DNA from 2 places in the Gordonia iterans genome. Region 1 is predicted to be linked to the other one. Evidence: riboswitches for the same ligand, from Rfam matches in the RefSeq annotation. Region 1 holds a riboswitch; the other holds the start of a gene.
What was found. Region 1 has a riboswitch for S-adenosylmethionine ahead of C6V83_RS06850 (bifunctional o-acetylhomoserine/o-acetylserine sulfhydrylase). Riboswitches for the same ligand answer to the same signal wherever they lie in the genome.
Positions count from the first base shown of each region.

Region 2: another riboswitch for S-adenosylmethionine. It lies ahead of C6V83_RS03640 (aminotransferase class V-fold PLP-dependent enzyme); the one in region 1 lies ahead of C6V83_RS06850 (bifunctional o-acetylhomoserine/o-acetylserine sulfhydrylase).

Region 1 covers NZ_CP027433.1:1,452,045-1,459,522, forward strand. Annotated here, with positions in the region: gene C6V83_RS06815 (ABC transporter permease) at 1-501, shown strand, start outside; gene C6V83_RS06820 (tRNA (cytidine(34)-2'-O)-methyltransferase) at 542-1,024, opposite strand; gene C6V83_RS06825 (YgaP family membrane protein) at 1,071-1,307, opposite strand; gene C6V83_RS06830 (PASTA domain-containing protein) at 1,413-1,895, shown strand; gene C6V83_RS06835 (bifunctional methylenetetrahydrofolate dehydrogenase/methenyltetrahydrofolate cyclohydrolase) at 1,939-2,802, shown strand; gene C6V83_RS06840 (DUF3017 domain-containing protein) at 2,805-3,128, shown strand; gene metX (homoserine O-acetyltransferase MetX) at 3,146-4,306, opposite strand; gene C6V83_RS06850 (bifunctional o-acetylhomoserine/o-acetylserine sulfhydrylase) at 4,377-5,684, opposite strand; SAM riboswitch class IV at 5,750-5,878, opposite strand; gene C6V83_RS06855 (cutinase family protein) at 6,098-7,478, shown strand, end outside.
Region 2 covers NZ_CP027433.1:796,135-803,612, reverse strand. Annotated here, with positions in the region: gene dacB (D-alanyl-D-alanine carboxypeptidase/D-alanyl-D-alanine endopeptidase) at 1-1,295, opposite strand, end outside; gene C6V83_RS03645 (inorganic diphosphatase) at 1,421-1,900, shown strand; gene C6V83_RS03640 (aminotransferase class V-fold PLP-dependent enzyme) at 1,964-3,238, opposite strand; SAM riboswitch class IV at 3,255-3,369, opposite strand; gene C6V83_RS03635 (isochorismate synthase) at 3,459-4,532, shown strand; gene C6V83_RS03630 (O-succinylhomoserine sulfhydrylase) at 4,819-6,018, opposite strand; gene C6V83_RS03625 (rhodanese-like domain-containing protein) at 6,030-6,443, opposite strand; gene C6V83_RS03620 (Rv0361 family membrane protein) at 6,440-6,973, opposite strand; gene C6V83_RS03615 (FAD-dependent oxidoreductase) at 7,188-7,478, shown strand, end outside.

The DNA of each region.
Region 1 (7,478 bases):
TCGGTGCAGTCGCTCCGGGCCGAGGAGCAGGCGGGTCGGACGGAGGCGATTCTGGCGACGGCCGTCGGGCGCGGAGGGTGGCTGTTCGCCTGGCTCGGGGTCGTCGCGCTCGGGTCCCTGTGGTTGCTGCTGCTGGCCGGGCTGGGCATGGGGCTGGGATCGGGACATCCCGAATTGGTCGGCTCGGTGCTGCTCGGCTACCTGGTGCAGACCGCCCCGGTCTGGCTGCTGCTCGGACTGGCAGTGGCGCTGTTCGGCTGGTTCCCACGGCTGGTGGCGGTGACCTGGGTCGCCGTCGTCGGCGGTGCGTTCGTGAACCTGTTCGGGCAGCTGTTGCAGATCGATCAGCTGTGGCTTGATCTCTCGCCCTTCGGCCATGTCGGGGAACATCCGTCCGGGCCGATCTCCTGGGTGGCGGTCGGGCTGCTCACCGCGATCGGGGTGGTTCTGGCAGCGGTGGGCGTCGTCGGCTTCGGCCACCGGGATCTCAGCACGGCCTAGTGTCGGGACGCCAGAACACTGCACCCCGACGGGGCGGCAGTCAGACCGCGCCGGCGAAGCCCTGCTGGCGCCAAGCCTCGTAGAGGGCGACGCTGGTCGCATTGGCCAGATTCATCGAGCGGCGGTCGGGGAGCATCGGAATCCGCAGTTGCTCGGTGACGTGCGGATCGTCGAGCACCTCGTCGGGCAGACCGGTGGGCTCGGGGCCGAACAGGAGCACGTCGCCGGGCCGGTACTCGACGTCGGTGTAGAACGTCGTTGCATGCGCGGTGAAGGCGAAGACCCGTTCCGGTTGCAGCACGTCCCAGGCTGTGTCGAGGTCCGGATGCACCGTCACGTGTGCCATCTCGTGATAGTCCAGGCCAGCCCGGCGCACCTGCTGGTCGGTCATGGTGAAGCCGAGGGGCTCGATGAGGTGCAGCTGCGCACCGGTGTTGGCCGCGATACGGATCGCGTTGCCGGTGTTCGGCGGGATGCAGGGCTGGTAGTAGACGATTCGGCAATCGAACGGGGCGTCGGACACCTCCCCATTCTCGCACTGCCGGTGTGCGGTGCTGCGATCGTGCGCGTCAGCGACGGCACACCGCGTATCTGCCCAGACCGAGCTTCTCCATGATCAGGGATGCGGGGCACCATCCGGCGTAGGCGTAGAAGGCGAGATTCAGGGCGACGAAGCCGGTGAGGAACAACCACCACGGTCCGAGTGCGGCTACCAGGGCGATGCTGACGAACAACATCACCGCGGCCAGCGCGGGCACCAGGCGGTCGACGGTGAGGGCGGTGTTCTCGTAGCGCGAGAGTGGCATGCGGGTCCTTTCAGTCCGATCTGAACAATACCCTATGGGGTATATGTTCGACGATCGTCCGCGCGGGAGGGCGCCGATCGGCAGCCGGCTGGTAGAAACGTCCGCATGGTCACTGAATCCTTGCGCCGGACCTCCCTGCGCCGGGCGGGGCTGGTGCTCGGGGTCGCCGGGCTGCTGGCGCTCACCGGGTGCGGAACGTCGGACGACGCCGCGTCGACCGTGACGGTCACCGCATCGGCGAGCACGGTCACCGTCACGCCCTCCGAGGACGACGCGAAGGATCCGGATGTCAGTGCGACGACGGCGCCGACCGAGGAACCCGACGACGACGGCCCGAACAACGCCGCGAGGGTGCGGATGCCCGACGTGGTGTGCATGAACCTGCAGGCCGCGCAGAACAAGATCCAGGAGGCCGGGGTCTTCCTCTCTCGCAGCGAGGACGCCACCGGCAAGGGCCGGCAGCAGATCTGGGACCGGAACTGGATCGTCGTCGCGCAGCGGCCCGCCGCGGGAGCGCCGATCGGGGAGGGCGATGCCGTCCTGTCCGCGGTCAAGTACGGCGAACCCCACGACTGCCCGGGCGGGTGACCCGGATGGGGAATCGCGCCCGATAGTGGAACAATGGGGTCTCGTGACGGCGATTCGACTGGACGGCAAGACCACCCGCGACGAGATCTTCGACGATCTGAAGAGGCGCGTCGACCGGCTGCGTGAGGCCGGAGTGCTGCCCGGACTGGGCACGATCCTGGTGGGCGACGACCCCGGCTCGCACTCGTACGTCAAGGGCAAGCACGGCGACTGCGCGAAGATCGGCGTCGCCTCGATCCGCAAGGACCTGCCCGCCGACGCGACGCAGGAAGAGCTCGACGCGGCGATCGACGAGCTCAACGCGGATCCGGCCTGCACGGGATACATCGTGCAGCTGCCGCTCCCGAAGCATCTCGACGAGAACGCCGCCCTGGAACGGATCGCCCCCGAGAAGGACGCCGACGGTCTGCACCCGATCAACCTCGGCCGTCTGGTGCTCGGCGAGGAGTCGACGCTGCCGTGCACTCCGCGCGGCGTGATTCATCTGCTGCGCCGGTACGACATCCCGCTCGACGGCGCTCACGTGACCGTGGTCGGCCGCGGCGTCACCATCGGCCGGCCGATCGGCCTGCTGCTGACCCGCCGCAGCGAGAACAGCACGGTGACGCTGTGCCACACCGGAACCCGTGACCTCGCCGCGGAGGTGCGCCGTGCCGACATCGTGGTGGGTGCCGCCGGAGTGCCGCATCTGATCACTGCGGACATGGTCAAACCCGGCGCGGCCGTGATCGACGTCGGCGTCAGCCGCACCGAGTCCGGTCTGACCGGCGACGTCCACCCCGACGTCTGGGAGGTGGCCGGTGCGGTCTCGCCCAATCCCGGCGGAGTCGGCCCGCTCACCCGGGCGTTCCTGCTGGTCAACGTCGTCGAACGGGCCGAGGCGCAGTTGGCGGCGGCGGGCGGGTAGTCGTGGCCGCGTTCGAGGTCGAGACGATCCGGAGAGCCCGGCTGCGGCACCGCGTGGTGCGGCAGATCCCGTTCCTCGTCGTGCTCGGGGTGGTGGCCGTAGGCGCCGTCTTCGTCCTCGTAGACCGCTGGCGCCGGGGCAGCGTGATCTTCGGAGGCGCCTTCCTCCTCGGGGCCGTGCTGCGCACCGTGATGAAGACCGATGCGGTCGGTCTGCTGCAGGTGCGGAGCAAACCCTTCGACATCGCGTGGATGACGTCTACGGGACTTCTCGTGATCTGGCTGGCGATGTCCATCGACTCGCTGGGCACCGGGGATCAGCTGTAGACGACCGTCCGACGGGTTCAGCGGGTCGTGCGCGCGGTGCGGGCCAGCGCCATCGTCTGGTCGAGCAGACCGGCGATCGGCTCGGTCTCGGTGAGGAAGCCGTCGTGGCCGGCGCCCGAGTGCACCACGTGCAGACCTCCGACGCAGTTGCCGAGTTCGGCGGCGATCTCGGCCTGCTGGTACAGCGGGTACAGGCGGTCGGAGTCGATGCCGCCGACGATCGTCGGCACCTCGCACGCGGCCAGCGCGGCGGCGATGCCGCCGCGTCCGCGTCCGACGTCGTGGCTGTTGAGCACGTGGGTCAGGGCGACGTAGCTGCCCGGGTCGAACCGATGAGCGAGCTTCTTCGCCTGATAGTCGAGGTAGCTCTGGACGGAGTAGCGGCCGTCGACCAGCGGGTTCTCCTCGCCCTGCGGGAGATTCTCGAAGCGGTCGTCGAGCTCGCGGTCGTACCGGTAGCTGAGATGCGCGATGCGGCGAGCGACGCCCATGCCCGCAGTCGGGGCGCGCCCGGTGCCGTAGTAGTCGCCGTCCTGCCAGTCGGCGTCGGAGGTGATGGCGGCGATCTGGGTGGACTGCGTGCCGATCTGATCGGCGGACGCTCGTGCGCCGACGGCCAGCACCAGCCCGGCGTCGACCTTGTCCGGGTGCGTGACCAGCCACTCCAGCGCCCGTGCACCGCCCATCGACCCGCCGGCCACCGCGGCGAAGCGGGTCACCCCGAGGGAGGCGAAGGCACGACGCTCCGACTCGACCAGATCGCGCACGGTGAGCCGGGGGAACCGGCTGCCCCAGGCCCGTCCGTCCGGAGCGAGGGTGCCGGGTCCGGTGGATCCGTAGCAGCCGCCGATCGCGTTCGGGGCCACGACGCACCACTCGCCGGTGTCGACGGCGCAGCCGGGCCCGATCAGGCCGTCCCACCATCCGCCCATCGAGAACCGTTCGTCGGGCGGCCCGGTGACGTGCGAGTTGCCGGTCAGGGCGTGCAGCGCGAGGACGATGTTGCTCCGGTCGGCGTCGGGAGTGCCCCAACGCTGAAAATTGACCGTCACGTCCTCGAGCCGCCGCCCCGAATCCAGCTCCAGATCACCGATCGGCACGGCGACGGAGACGCCGTCCGGACCGGAGGTCCAGTCGGCGCCGCTGAGCGTCGCGGTCGCGTCGCAGCTCACTGACACGTGAGCACTCCGTCCTCCGTGCCGTCCGACAGGTGAGTCATCGTCGTATCCCGGGCTTCTTCGGTGCGCCTCAGGCCTTCGCCGCGGCGAAGCCCTTGTCCAGGTCGGCCAGGATGTCGTCGATGTTCTCGATACCGACGGCCAGGCGCACCAGTCCGGGAGTGACCCCGGACGCGAGCTGCTCCTCGGGGGAGAGCTGGCTGTGGGTGGTCGACGCCGGGTGGATCACCAGCGACCGGACGTCGCCGATGTTCGCCACGTGGCTGTGCAGCTCGAGCGCATTGACGAACTTCTTGCCGGCCTCGACACCGCCCGCGATCTCGAAGCCGATCACGGCGCCCTGTCCCTTCGGCAGCAGCTTCTGGCCGATCTCGTAGTACGGCGAGGACTTCAGGCCGGCGTACGAGACGGATTCGACCTGGGGGTGCGCCTCCAGGAACTCGGCGACCTTCTGCGCATTCGCGACGTGCCGCTCCACCCGCAGGCTCAGGGTCTCGATGCCCTGTGCCAGCAGGAAGGCGTTGAACGGCGAGATCGCCGAGCCGGTGTCGCGCAGCAGCTGGATCCGGGCCTTGAGAGCGTAGGCGGGGGCGCCGAGGTCGGCGATCACCACGCCGCCGTAACTGGGGTCCGGGGTGGTGAAGCCGGGGAACAGGTCCTCGCCGTCGCGCTGGACGCGCCAGTCGAAGTTGCCGCCGTCGATGATCACACCGCCGATCGCGGTGCCGTGGCCGCCGATGTACTTGGTGGCCGAGTGCACGACGACGTCGGCGCCGTGGGCGATCGGGTTCAGCAGGTACGGGGTGGCGACGGTGTTGTCGACGATCAGCGGGAGCCCGGCATCGTGGGCGACGCCGGCGACGCCTTCGATGTCCAGGATCTGGTTGTGCGGGTTGGCGATGGTCTCGCCGAAGAGCGCGCGTGTGTTCGGGCGGATGGCCGCTTTCCACGACTCGAGGTCGTCGGGGTCGTCGACGAAGGACACCTCGATGCCGAACTTCGGCAGCGTGTAGTGGAAGAGGTTGTAGGTGCCGCCGTAGAGGCGGGGGCTGGACACCACGTGGCCGCCGGCCTCGACGATGTTCTGGATCGCGTAGGTGGTGGCGGCCTGGCCGGAGGAGACCAGCAGCGCCGCGACGCCCCCGCCGAGGGCGGCGAGGCGATTCTCCACGGTGTCCTGCGTCGGATTCATGATCCGGGTGTAGATGTTGCCGGGCTCGGCCAGCGCGAACAGGTTCGCCGCGTGGTCGGTGTCGTCGAAGACATACGACGTGGTCTGGTAGATCGGGAGGGCTCGGGACTTGGTGTCGCCGACCACTTGGCCGGCGTGCACCTGCAGGGTCTCGAAACTCCAGTCGTTGTCGGTGGCGTCAGACATGGATGAGGCGATCTCTTTCTTCTCGGTCGGCCGGGCCGCTCGGCCCGGTCTGGGTCCGACCTTCGGACCCGCGCTTGTCGATACTGTTCGCGCTTGTTCAGTGCGGTAAAGACCAGGTCATCACCCGGAGCACCCCACCGCGGTTGGAGGGTTGCCGTTCAGCGAGCCGGGGCTTGGCGCTGACACTCATGACCTGTCCTTGAGGATATCGCACCGGTGTGTCGGTGCTGGAAACACTCTTCTCGCCGTGCGCTAAACCCCTTTCGAGCCGGCTCCGGTGTGCTACTGCGTGCGATTCGGACAACACCCGTGTCCCTCATTCTGGGACTTACTCCCAGTGTGACAGGCGTCTCACAATGGTCGGGCTCGGGGCTCGTGGGGATCCCCGGCAGCAGCCCAGGGGGATCGCCGCCATGAAGTTCTCGCGTGCACGTGTCGTCCGCGCCGTCGTTCTCGTCTCCGCGATCGCCGTGGTCGGCGCGCTCGGCCTCCCCGGCGGGGTGGGGGTCGCGTCCGCCGGCGGACCGGACTACGACTGCAAGGCCGGCGCCGTCGTGATCGTGGCAGGCACCAACGACGACGGCGCGGCGTCGCAGATCGGCGTCGAGCAGCGCTACACCGGTAAGCACCCGAACGGCACCGCCAACCCGAACAGCCCGTATCACGGAGCGAACGAGTACAAGGTGATCAAGCCGGAGTACCCGACGACGCTGTGGCCGCTCGGCACCGTCGGCTACAACGCCGACGTCGCGCTCGGAACGGCCGCGACCAAGCAGGCGATCGCGGAGTACCAGACGAACTGTCCGGAGAAGGAAGTCGTGGTGGTCGGGTACTCGCAGGGTGCCCGGGTGGCCGGCGACGTGCTCTCCGACCTCGCCAACGGCAGGCTCGACGACGAGGAGTTCACCGTCGACGGCCACCCGGGCTCGCACAAGCTGTCCAAGGAGAAGGTGCGGGGCGAGCTCTACTCCGATCCGCGTCAGGAGGGATCGATGGCTGGCCGCGGCATCGAACTGGCGCTGGTCGGCGTGATTCCGGGACTGACGATGACGGGACCGCGCGAGGGCGGCTTCGGCGACATCCCGGTGATCTCGTACTGCTACAAGGGCGACCCGATCTGCGATCTGCCCGACCTGCTGCACGATCCGTTCGGGGTGATCGACGGCTTCGTCGGCTACTTCACCAAGCACGGGTACTACCCGTGGCGGATGTGGGCGCCGGTCACCAACGGCAACCAGTGGGACTGCATCGGCGGACCGGCGCCGGAGGACGCGTCGAGTTCGTATCACTGCCTCGTCGGTGCGCCGTCGGCGATGTCCGGCGTGCGCGGAGACCTGGTCGACACGGTGCGCGAGCTCGTCGGGCTGCCGGCGCGCGAGGTCGTCGACTTCTGGGGGATGATCCCGAACCTCAACCGGATCTTCCCGCACGCGACGCTCTCGGACCTGCAGCCGTACCTCGTTCCCGTGATGAACCTGTTCCCGCCGCTGCCGCAGCTCGGCTACGGGGCGTACCTTCCGGACCTGTTCGTGTTCGCCGGCTTCCTGGAAGGGCTGGCCTCACTCGACCTGAAGAAGATGGGCGCTTCCGTCGAGGACTTCGCGAAGAGCCTGGTGTCGATCGGGCTGCTGCCGGTGAACTTCGCCGAGCACTGGGCCGGGCGCGCGATCGCGCTCACCGGTCGCGACGGGCCGATCGGCAGCTCGACGACGTCGGGAGACGACGCCGCGGCCTTCGCGGTCGCCGGAACGGCCGGAGCCGCCGACGCCCACCGCTCCGGAGGCCCCGCAGACC
Region 2 (7,478 bases), 660 kb from region 1:
GCGAACGCCAGCACCCGGCCGTCGACCGTCTGGACGATCCCGGTCAACGAGCTCACCCCGGTGAGCGTCCCGGTCTTGGCGCGTACCCAGCCCGCACCCGGGTTCCCGGGTGGGAAGCGGGTGGCGAGGGTGCCCGTGCCGGCCGCGACCGGGAACGTGTCCAGCAGCGGCCGCAGCTTCGGATGAGCGTCGCCGGCCGCCGCGGAGACCAGCCGGTCGAGCAACCGCGCAGGCACCTTGTTCGCGGTCGAGAGTCCCGACGCATCCCGAAGGACCACACCGCTGACGTCGAACCCCTTGTCGCGCAGGACCTTCACGATCGCTTCCGTTCCGCCGGCGATGCTCGCCGGACCGCCCATCGCCTCGGACAGCTCGATCGCCAGCGTCTCCGCCAGGATGTTGTCGCTCAAGCGCATCATGTCGCCGACCCGCGTGGACAGCGGCGCCGATTCGACCGAAGCGAGTGTGCGTGCCGACGGCCTCGGCTGCGCCTGCGTCACCCGCGTACTCACGCCCAGCTGCTCGGCGAGCGCCCGGCCGGCGTCGACGTCCGGCTCCGCGGACCGCGGCGAGTACTCCTCCAGCGGCCGCTGCCGGGCGCCGTCGACCATGAGCGACGTGATCGGCGCGATGTCGCCGCCCTCGATGTCCTCCTCGGACCAGGTGCGCTCCATCGCGGGTCCCTCGACGGAACTGGGAGCCACGGCCACCGACGTCACCTCGACTCCCGATTTGCGGATCTGCTCGGCGAGGTCGGAGATGCGGGGCGCATCGGTGTAGAACGTGTCGCTGCCCGGGTCCTGCACCGAAAGCGTGGGGTCGAGCGCCCCGACCAGGATCACCTGACCGTCGTCGCCCTGCACCACTTCGGTGGTCAGCCGGGAGCCGTGATCGAGCTGCTCCAGCACCGCCGCGGCGGTCAGGATCTTCGCATTCGACGCCGGGGTGCGCGGATCGTCGGGGTCCTTGGACCACAGCACCTCACCGGTGACCGGATCGGAGACCATTCCCGTCAGCTTCCCCAGGTCACGGTTCCGCAGACCCTCCCGCAGCGCAGCCGCGATCCCGGCCTTGGTCGGCATCGGCGCATCCGGAGACACCGGGCGAATGCTCGGGTCCACAGTCACCGCCGCCGGCCGCGGCGGAGTGCCCACGGGCACCGGCTCCGGCTTCAGGGAGTACCAGTTGTAGCCGAGGACACCGCCCAACGCGAGCGCCGCGACCAGCACCAGGATCAACGCGGTGGCCAGCAACCCGCGCCGACGGCTCCGCCCGGGCTTCGTCGTCGCTCCCACGTGCTTCCCTTCGGATCTCGGATTGTGCCGCGCTCACAAGTTCGGCCTGCGCGCTCTGCGCGAACCCTCACCACAGTATCGTTGAGCCCCGAGACACCCGCGCCAAGACCAGAGGAGACGAACGTATGGAGTTCGAGGTCACCGTCGAAATCCCCAAGGGAGCCCGCAACAAGTACGAGGTGGACCACGAGTCCGGCAAGGTCTACCTGGACCGCTACCTCTACACGTCGATGGGTTACCCCGCCGACTACGGCTACATCGACCACACCCTGGGCGAGGACGGCGACCCGCTGGACGCGATGGTCCTGCTGCCCGAGTCGGTCTACCCGGGTGTGATCGTCAAGGCGCGCATCGTCGGCATGTACACCATGACCGATGAGGCCGGCGGCGACGACAAGCTGCTCACCGTGCCCGCCGGCGACCCTCGCTGGGACCACATCCAGGACATCTCCGATGTCAACGAGTTCGAGCTCAAGGCCATCTCGCACTTCTTCGAGCGCTACAAGGACCTGGAGCCGGGCAAGGAGGTCACCCCCGGCGGCTGGGTCGGCAAAGACGAAGCGCTGAAGGTGGCCGAGGCAGCGGTGGCCCGCTACGGGAACTAGCTTCCGCTCGTTGAGCCCGGCCGAGCCCGCTAGGGCTCGGCCGGTGTCGAAACGCCGCCAGGCTCAGCCGACCAGCTCCGACAGCGCCGCGATCAGGCGGTCGACGTCGTCGGAACTCGTGCCGAGGCCGAAGCTCGCCCGCACCGCACCGTCCGGGTAACCGAGGCGCCGGACCAGCGGATGAGCGCAGAACTTGCCGTCGCGCACGCCGATGCCGTGGCGCTCGCTCAGGTACTCGGCTACCTCACGGGCGGTGCGGCCCGCGACGGCGAATCCGGCGATGCCGACGCGATCGGCGACGTCGTCGAAGATGCGCAGCGGTGTGACGCCGTCGAGCTTCGCCAGGCCCGCATCCAGCCGGGTCAGCAGGTCCCGCTCGTGATAGCCGATCAGCTCGTAGCCCAGGTTGCCGATGGCGTCGGCGGCCGCGGCGATCGCGACCGCCCCCAGCACATTCGGACTGCCGGCCTCGTGGCGAGCGGCGCCGGTGTGCCAGGTGGTCTCGGTCAGGTCGACGTTGTGCGTGGCTCCGCCGCCGGCGAGGTACGGCTCGGCGGCGTCGAGCCAGTCGCTGCGGCCGACCAGCACGCCCGCGCCGAACGGCGCATAGACCTTGTGCCCGGAGAACACCACGTAGTCGACGCCGTGACTGGCCAGCGCGACCGGACGGTGGGCGACCAGTTGCGCGGCGTCGATCAGGATCCGGGCGCCGTGCCGGTGTGCCAGCGCGGTGAGCGTACGGATCGGCAGCACCTCGCCGGTCACGTTCGATGCCCCGGTGATCGCCAGCAGCGCAGCAGGTTTCGCAGTCAGTTCGGCCTCGAGGGCCTGCAGCGTCTCGGTGAACGTCGGCTGTGCGACGACGACCCGCGCCCGCCCGGTGCGCTGCCACGGGAGCAGATTCGCATGGTGCTCGATGTCGAGCACCACCACGTCGCCCCCGGCGGGCAGGATGTGCGCGGCCAGATTGAGCGAGTCGGTGGTGTTCCGGGTGAACACGACGGTGTCGTCGGCGCGACCGCCCACGAACTCGCGGACGCGCTCGCGGGCCTGCTCGTAGCGGGCCGTCGTGATCTGGGACAGCTGTCCGGCACCGCGGTGGACACTCGCGTACTGGCCGAGCGCCGCGGTGAAGGCCTCGGCCACCTCGGTCAGCGCCGGCGCGCTCGCGGCGTAGTCGAAGTTGGCGTACCGGACCTCGCCTCCGCCCGAGACCGGCACGGTCTGCGATCCCCCGACGACCGGGGCCAGGGAGGTGACCCCCGGGCAGCGGCCGTCGTCGAGTACGGGCGTTCCGAGATCGGTGGTGGTGACAGGGGTGTCCAAGACAGCGGTCATGGCGATGCTCCTCGAGAATTCGCGCTTGCCGCGGGCCGGTCGGCCGGCGGCCAGGTCGTCACCCGGAGCACCCCGCCGCGAAGGAGGGTTGCCGACCAGCTAGCCGGGGCTTGTCGCTGGCACTCGTGACCTGCCGACGAATATGCCCGATCGCCCGCCCCGGCGCGAGCGATAAAATCACGCCGGGTTTAACCGTCGGGCCTCAGATACCATCGCCTCCATGAGGGTGACCGGAGAGACTAGTTTCCTGCTCTCCCGGCCGTCGACCACGGTGCGCGGCACCGGTGTCGCCGCCCGGTATCGGTCGGTCGCCGCGGCACGCGAAGGACTCGGGGCGGGTGCCCCCGTCGTCGCCGGACTGCTCGCCTTCGACACCGCAGCCCCTGCCGCGCTGCTCGCTCCGCAGCACTGGTCCCTCACCGACCAGACCGTCCCGGGTCGGGATCCGGCACCGACCGAACCGCTGACCTGCACCGTCACCCCTTCCGGCACGCATCGGGAGCGGGTCGCCCGGGCCCTGCGGCTGATCGCCGACGGCGACCTCGAGAAGGTGGTTCTGGCCCGCACCATGGAGCTGACCTTCGGCGAGCCCGTCGACGCCGATCGGCTCGCCGCACGGTTCGCGTACGGAGCCGGGACGGCCGCGGTGTTCGCGGCGCCGGCACCGGACGACCGTTGGCTGATCGGGGCGAGCCCGGAGCTGCTGGTGCGACGCAGCGGCCGCATCGTCACCTGCCATCCGTTCGCGGGATCGGCTCCGCGGCACCGGGATCCCGTCGCCGATCGGGCGGCCTCGCAGGGGCTGCTCGATTCGGCGAAGGACCTAACCGAGCACGCGTTCGTGGTCGACGACCTGCGCGCCGGCCTGACGCCGCTGTGCACCGAGCTCGACGTGCCCGGGCGGCCCGCCCTCACTTCCACCGGCGAGATGTGGCATCTGGCGACCCCGATCCGCGGGGTGCTCGCGGACGAGTCGATCACCGCTCTGGACCTGGCGACACTGCTTTCGCCGACACCCGCCGTCTGCGGGACGCCACGGAATGCGGCGGCCGCGGCGATCACCGCGATCGAGGGCCCCCGGGAGTTCTACGGCGGCGCGGTGGGCTGGTGCGACGCTCGCGGCGACGGCGAGTGGCTGGTCGCCATCCGCTGCCTGGAACTGCAGGCCGATCGCCGTTCGGTACGCACCTGGGCGGGCGGCGGCATCGTTGCCGGCTCTGATCCCGACGCCGAAGTGGCCGAGACCGACGCCAAGTTCCGGACTGTGCTCCGCGCCCTCGGGATCGGCGACTGACGGCGTCGGATGGTGGTTTCGACACGCCTCGTCGCCTCGCTCCTCACCGGCTCAACCGGCGAAACAGTCGAAGCCGGGCCAACACAGCTCGGCCAGCGAAACAGTCGAAGCCGGGCCAGCGAGGCGGTCCCCGCGAAGCCGCTCCCGCGAAGTCGTGTCCCTACTGTGACGTAGATCGGCGAGGCTCCGATCCCGGTCCGACATCGCAGCAGGTCGGAGCCGTTCGAGCACGTTGCGGCGGGAGAACCCCGAAATCCTACGCCACAGTACGGTCACCCGAGGACGGTCAGCCGAGCGCCTGATCGAGGTCGCGGATCAGGTCGTCGGTGTTCTCCAGGCCGACCGAGAGCCGCACCATCGAATCGGTGAGCCCGATCGCGGCCCGCCCGTCCGGGCCCATCGCGCGGTGGGTGGTGGTGGCCGGGTGGGTGATCAGGCTCTTGGCGTCGCCCAGGTTGTTGGAGATGTCGACCACCTGCAGAGCGTTGAGCACCTCGAACGCGCGCTGCTTCCCGGCGAGGCCGGGTTGTTCCCCGAGTTCGAAGGTGACCACCGTGCCGCCGCCGGACATCTGCGCGCGCGCCAGCTCGTACTGCGGGTGGGAGGGCAGGAACGGGTACAGCGTGCGCGCCACCCGCGGGTCGGCGTCGAGGAACTGGGCGATCTTCAGGGCACTCGCCACCGACTGATCCAGGCGCAGCTTCAGCGTCTCCAGGCCCTTGAGCATCACCCAGGCGTTGAACGGACTCAGTGCCGGTCCCGTGTGCCGCATCAGCTCGCGGACCGGACCGGAGATGTACTCCTGCGTGCCCATCACGGCACCGCCCATCACCCGGCCCTGCCCGTCGATGTGTTTGGTACCCGAGTACACGACCACGTCTGCGCCCAGATCCAGCCCTCGTTGCAGCAGCGGGGTCGCGAAGACGTTGTCGAGTACCACCTGCGCGCCGGCGGCGTGCGCCAGATCGGCGACCGCGCGCACGTCGACGAGCGTCTGCATCGGGTTGGACGGCGTCTCGAAGAACACCGCGGTGGTCGGCACCGAGAGGGCCTGCTCCCACTGCGACAGGTCTTCGCCGTCGACGAACACCACCTCGACGCCCCACGACGGAAGGATCTCGTTGCAGATCACGAAGCACGACCCGAACAGACTGCGGGCCGCGACCAGCCGGCTCCCGCTCTTGCACAGCGCGCCGAGCGCCACGAACACCGCGGCCATGCCGCTGGCCGTGGCGAAGGCCGCCTCGGTGCCCTCGATCCGCCGCAGCCGCTCGGTGAACATCTCCACCGTCGGGTTGCCGTAGCGGGTGTAGACGAAGCGCTCGTCCTCGCCGGTGAACGCACGCTCGGCGGCCTCAGCCGAGTCGTAGACGTATCCGCTGTTCAGGTACAGCGCCTCGGAGGTCTCGAAGAATCCGGACCGCAGCAGACCGCCACGGACCGCGACGGTCTCCGGCGACACCCATTCGGGCAGGTCACGGCTCATGAGTGCTCCTTCTACGCTTGCCTCCACGGCAGACCCTCAGCGCGCCAGCCGGTGGATCCGCGGTGGCCCTGGGCGTCGAGCCCGCCTTCGAATCCGTCAAGAATGTTGTACGCCTTCGCGATGCCCGCCGCCGTGGCGGCCTCCGCCGCGGCGATCGAACGCTGACCCGAGCGGCACAGGAAGAGGACCTGCGCCTCGTCGTCGATTCCAGCTGCCCGCAGCTGGGGCACGAACGTCGGGTTCACGTCCCCACCGGGGAAGCTCAGCCACTCGACGTAGATCGTGCGCTTGCCCAACGACGACACCTCGGGCACGCCGACGAAGTTCCACTCGGCGCTGGTCCGGCAGTCGACCAGGACGGCATCGGGATCCTCGCTCAAGACCGCCCAGGCCTCCCGCGGGGTCAGGTCTCCGGCGTAGCTCACGGGTTGCACACCTTCCACTCGTCGCCCTGCTTGACCACCGTCAGTTCGGTGGACTCCTTGCGGTCCTCGGTGTCCTCCCGATGCCAGTGCACGACGACCCGAGCGGTGTCGCCCTGCACCTCCACGTCCATGTTCGGAATCACGATCGGTCCGTGCTCGTCGCGCGCGGCCCGATTCTCGTCGGTGAACTCCGCCTGCGACGGGAAGCCCGCGGTCTGCTGCTCACGCTCGCAGAACGAAGTGCGGTACTGGTCGTAGTTCAGCGAGTTGCGTGCGGTGAACGCATCGTTGACGACGTGCTGGACCTGCGCCGAGTCGCTGAGGCGGTCCTCCGGCGGGTTGACCAGGGCGATCAACAGCACGACGGCGACCAGCACGGCCACCACGCCCGCCGCGATCAGAAACGGCCACCTGCTGCCACCGGGATCGTCGTCGCCGAATTCCTCCGCGAACTTCTCCGGGTAGCCGTCCGGGTCGCGCTTCGGGTACTCGGGGTCGTCCGGGTAGTCCGCACGCTGCTGATCACTCATGATGCGCCATCCTATCGACCTCGCCGCCGACTCCACGCCTGCGGTCGCGGGACGTGCATCGTCGTACCTGCCAGATCCGCACGACCGAGTCAAGAGTTTTCCGCAGAACCGCCGTGAGTGAGGGGAGCCTCAGTTGGCGATTTTGGGCCGCGGCTCACCAGCGCATACCTTGGATGACGAAACACGCAAAATCCAGCTGAGGAAGCGACTTCCAATGAGTGAGAACAGCCGCCCGCTGCGCGTAGCGATCATCGGCGCGGGTCCCGCCGGGATCTACTGCGCCGACGCCCTGATGAAGTCGGAGACCGCTGCCGAACGCGGCGTGAGCATCGACCTGTACGAGCGCATGCCCGCGCCGTTCGGACTGATCCGTTACGGCGTCGCCCCCGATCACCCGCGAATCAAGGGCATCATCACCGCCCTGCACAAGGTCCTCGACAAGCCGCAGGTCCGGCTGCTCGGCAACATCGACTACGGCACCGACATCACGCTGGCCGACCTGAAG